2 regions of the Kushneria sp. Sum13 genome follow, and region 2 is predicted to be linked to the other one. Evidence: predicted binding sites of a transcription regulator. Region 2 holds the regulator's gene; the other holds the start of a gene.
What was found. Region 2 encodes sigma-54, which starts transcription at its own class of promoters, with help from an activator protein. Its sites were predicted from a motif close to TGGCACNNNNNTTGCTNT; they were not measured.
Positions count from the first base shown of each region.

Region 1: glnL (nitrogen regulation protein NR(II)) is a predicted target of sigma-54. The motif match lies at 994-1,011, and genes of this name have one in related genera.

Region 1 is NZ_CP199847.1:220,107-222,511, forward strand. Features, by position in the region: gene glnA (glutamate--ammonia ligase) at 1-161, shown strand, start outside; gene ACUN8C_RS00955 (DUF4124 domain-containing protein) at 344-874, shown strand; gene glnL (nitrogen regulation protein NR(II)) at 1,044-2,129, shown strand; gene ntrC (nitrogen regulation protein NR(I)) at 2,122-2,405, shown strand, end outside.
Region 2 is NZ_CP199847.1:1,363,620-1,366,024, reverse strand. Features, by position in the region: gene lptB (LPS export ABC transporter ATP-binding protein) at 1-547, shown strand, start outside; gene ACUN8C_RS06395 (RNA polymerase factor sigma-54) at 667-2,085, shown strand; gene hpf (ribosome hibernation-promoting factor, HPF/YfiA family) at 2,253-2,405, shown strand, end outside.

The DNA of each region.
Region 1 (2,405 bases), 1.1 Mb from region 2:
AAGCCCTGCAGGCCCTCAAGGATGACCACGCCTTCCTGACCGAAGGTGGCGTGTTCACCGAAGAGATGCTCGATGCCTACATCGAACTCAAGATGGAAGATGTGACCGCGGTTCGCATGGTGCCAAGCCCCATGGAATACGATCTGTACTATAGTCTTTAAGATATAGCCTCAAGGGCCAGCGCCCCTGGCATTTGAGGTGCGGCGCCCGCGTTCGGGCCTGCAATGGAAAAGCCCCGTTTTAACGGGGCTTTTTATCGTCTGGTGGTTGGGTCATTCCGGCAATAATGAGCGTTCCCTCTCCTTTTCGTGGAACCGCTGCCGTGTCGGGTCGCTCTTGTCACATGATGCTGTGGACGATCGTGGTCTGGTTGCTGCTGGCCGCCGCCACGTCGCCTGCCCGTGCAGCGGTCTATCGCCACACGGATGCACAGGGCAATATCGTCTGGAGCGATCATCCCGGTGGCACCCGGGCCGCGATACGCGCTCCACGTGTGCTGTCGCCTGTCGGGGCCTCTGACATTTCCGTGGTTATCCCCGCTGCACCCGGTCGCTTTACGCCCTATCAGCGAGTACTTCTCAAACCTCGTTCCGCGCCCGTGACTCTCGAACAGGCCCGTCGTGGTATCTCCCTGCGCCTTGAAACCACCCCGCGCCTGCGCCCCGGCGATCGGGTACAGCTGAGCGTTGACGGTCAACGGCATCAATCGCCTCTTTTCAGCCATGTGCTGATGGCGATGGGACTCACGGCTGGCCGTCATGCGCTGGTCGCCGAAATTCTTGATAGTGCAGGGACCGTTCGTCAGCGCTCAAGGGTCATGACGCTTGAGGTGCTGGCTCTGTCAGGCAACGACGCGCCGCCACGCGAGAAATGACCCTGCTGGTCTTTTTGCACCACAAAGGTGCATCATGGTTTGCGATGGGGTATCGCTGGGCCACTTTCGTGCTCACATGACAAAAGGCCTTCCCCTTGTGGTGCGACATTCGTCATATGTGGCGCGCTTTTTGCACTATCAAAGGGAAACAACGTTTATGAGGGGCTTCATGCACCAACGCCTGCTGGAACATCTCACTACGGCCGTGGTGTTGCTGGATGCACAGTTAAGCGTTCGCTGGCTCAATCCGGCTGCAGAGGCCCTGATGGGGCTGAGCCTTTCCCGAGTGCAGGGCACAACGCTTGAGTGTCTGGAAGGAGAAGACGGTCGTATCGCGACCATGCTGGCAGACGCCCTGCGCCGTCAGCATCCCTATACCCAGCGCGAAACACAGTTGGCCATGGCGGGCGGGGAGCGCATTACGGTGGATTATACCGCCACGCCGCTTTCGAAAACCGAGCTGTTGCTGGAGTTCGAGCCCCGCGATCGTCTGATGCGCATCTCGCGCGAGGAGTCACTGATCGCGCGCCAGGAAATGGTCAAGGTGCTGACCCGGGGGCTGGCCCATGAGGTCAAGAACCCGCTGGGGGGTATCCGGGGTGCTGCGCAGCTTTTGGAGCGTGACCTGCCCAATGAAAGTCTGACCGAATTTACCCGCATCATCATCGAGGAAGCCGATCGCCTGCGCGATCTGGTGGATCGAATGCTGGGGCCCAATCGGCCGGTCGAACAAACGCCCATCAACGTGCATGAGGTGGTCGAGCGGGTACGTGCCCTGTTGCAGGCCGAGACCGACACCATCGCGCTGGTGCGAGACTATGACCCCAGTCTGCCCTTGATCATGGGCGATTTCGGTCAGCTCATTCAGGCCGTGCTGAACGTGACCCGCAACGCCGTTCAGGCGCTCAATGAAAACGCCACCGAATCGCCAACGGTCACCCTGCGCACCCGGGCGCGACGGCAGTTCACTCTGGGGGCCGAGCGTCATCGGCTGGTGTGCGAGGTTTGTGTGATCGACAACGGCCCGGGCGTGCCCGAGACGCTGGCCGAGTCGCTGTTTTACCCGATGATTTCCGGGCGGGCGGAAGGCAGCGGGCTGGGGCTGTCCATCGCCCAGTCGATTCTGCATCAGCATCAGGGCCTGATCGAATGTGAAAGCCGCCCCGGTCATACCGAATTTCGTCTTCTGATTCCGCTGGAAGGATTCAGCGAACCCGAACAAGACCGACAAGAGAAGGGAGACACCCATGAGTGATACGGCCCGCGTCTATATCGTGGATGATGATCGCGCCATCCGCTGGGTACTCGAGCGCACGCTCGCTCAGCCCGATATCGAAGTCTCAAGCTTTGAGCGGGCCGATCAGGCCGAGGAGGCCATCAATCGACAGCCGCCCGACGTGCTGCTCACCGACATTCGCATGCCGGGCGTCGATGGCCTCGATCTGATGGCGCGCGTACGCGAGCGTCACGCCGACATGCCGGTGATTATCATGACGGCGCATTCTGATCTCGACAGTGCCGTGGCGTCCTA
Region 2 (2,405 bases):
GGCCATCGATGATCTCGACCTGAGCCGTCGTCCGATGCACCAGCGCGCCCATGCCGGCATCAGCTATCTGCCTCAGGAAGCGTCCATCTTTCGCAAGCTCTCCGTGGCCGACAACATCATGGCCATCCTTGAAACCCGCAGGGACCTGGACCGTCATCAGCGTCGCGAACGGCTGAACCAGCTGCTTGAAGAGTTCAGCATCAGCCATATTCGGGACAACATGGGCATGAGTCTTTCGGGTGGTGAACGACGCCGCGTCGAAATCGCCCGGGCGCTGGCCATCGAACCGGCCTTTATTCTGCTCGATGAACCCTTTGCCGGCGTCGATCCCATTTCGGTCGGCGAGATCAAGGGCATTATCCGCCAGCTGCGTACCCGTGGTATCGGTGTATTGATTACCGACCACAACGTGCGTGAAACGCTGGATATCTGTGATAACGCCTATATCGTCGGCAGCGGCCTGATCATTGCCGAAGGAGATGCCAACGCTGTCCTGAACAATCAGCATGTGCGCGACGTCTACTTGGGTCACGAATTTCGCCTTTAATCCCGATGGGTTGTTGGCAAATGGCATGATAATTGCTGCTTGTAGCACCTTCAGCACTTGCAAGGTCGTTGCGGACTGGATAGCGTGACATCAAACGTTGGCGACCGGGCCTTGCGAACATGATGAAACCCGCCTTACAGCTGCGCACTGGCACGCATCTCACCATGACGCCTCAACTGCAGCAGGCCATCCACCTGCTGCAGCTGTCCACGCTTGATTTACAGCAGGAACTCCAGATGGCACTGGAGAGCAACCCGCTGCTGGACACCGAGGAAGAGCACACCATTGAGCAGCCGGAAACGCCGCTGTCTCAGGACGAATGGTCCAGCGATATCCCCGAGGAATTGCCGCTGGATGCCCGCTGGGAGGATCTCTATACCAACGGCAGCAGCACTGCTGGCCTCGGTAGCGATGACAGCTTCAACATCGAGCACAACGCCTTGGCCGTCGATCTGGCGTCACATCTTCGTGCACAGATTCTGCTGATGGATATGGACCCGCGCGAGCACCTGATCACCGATACCCTGCTGGATGCTCTCGAACCCAGTGGCTATCTGGGCGCGGGACTTGAGGACCTTGGCAAGGGCCTTCGACAGCAGGGCCTGGGTGATCTGCGTCAGGCCGAGCTGGAACGCATGTTGTCGCGACTTCAGCAGTGTGAACCGATCGGAGTCTTTGCGCGCGACCTGCGCGAATGCCTGCTGCTGCAGCTTGACCAGCTGCCGGAGGATGTCCCCTGGCTTGCCCAGACACGCCGCATGATCCGTCAGTTTCTCGAACCGCTGGGGCAAAACGACCGGCGTCTTCTCAAGCGACGTCTGAGCCTTGATGATGAAGCGCTTGATCAGGTGATCCACACCATTCGCTCGCTTAACCCGCGCCCGGGCCAGGCGTTTGAATCGGTAGATCAGCACCTTGTCATTCCCGATCTGGTACTGCGCTACCACGGGCGACAGGGTTGGCAGGTCGAGCTCAATCAGGAGTCCCTGCCAAGGCTTCGCATCCAGCCCGACTATGCGGCACTGGTGCGCCGTGCCGATAAAAGCGAGGAAAACACCTTTCTCAAGCAGCATCTTCAGGAAGCACGCTGGCTGCTCAAGAGCCTGTCGAGTCGCAATGATACCCTCTTGCGGGTAGGGCAGGAGATCATGACGCGTCAGGCAGGCTTCATCGAGCACGGGGACGAGGCGCTCAAACCCATGATTCTGGCCGACATTGCCCAGGCCGTGGACATGCATGAATCCACCATTTCCCGGGTCACCACGCGCAAGTATATCCATACGCCTCGCGGCATCGTGGAGCTCAAGTATTTCTTCTCAAGCCACGTCGGCCAGGAAGGTGACGCCCATGCCAGCACGGCCATTCGCGCCCGAATCCGCAAATTCATCGGCGATGAAGCGCCGCGACGCCCGCTCTCCGATGCCCGGCTGGTGCAGCTTCTGGCCGACAACGGCATCATGGTGGCCAGGCGCACCGTGGCAAAGTATCGTGAGGCCATGGGCATTCCCTCTTCCAGCGAGCGTAAACGTCTGGCATGAGCCATTGTGATACCAGGCCGCCGGAAAGCATTCGTGAAACATAACAACATGATTCAGGGTTTGCGCTGACGGGAAAAGCGTTACAATCTGATAGTAGCCGGAGAGGCTTGCAGGTCCGGCAGTCCATACGGACTACCGGTTATCCGTTTCGATCCAGGGAGCATGCCATGCAGGTAAACATTACCGGGCACCACGTCGAACTGACCGATGCACTGCGCGAGCACGTCAACCAAAAGCTTGCCAAGCTGGAACGTCACTATGACAACATCACCAATGTTCAGGTGACGCTGTCCGTCGAAAAGGAGCGCCAGCAGGCCGCG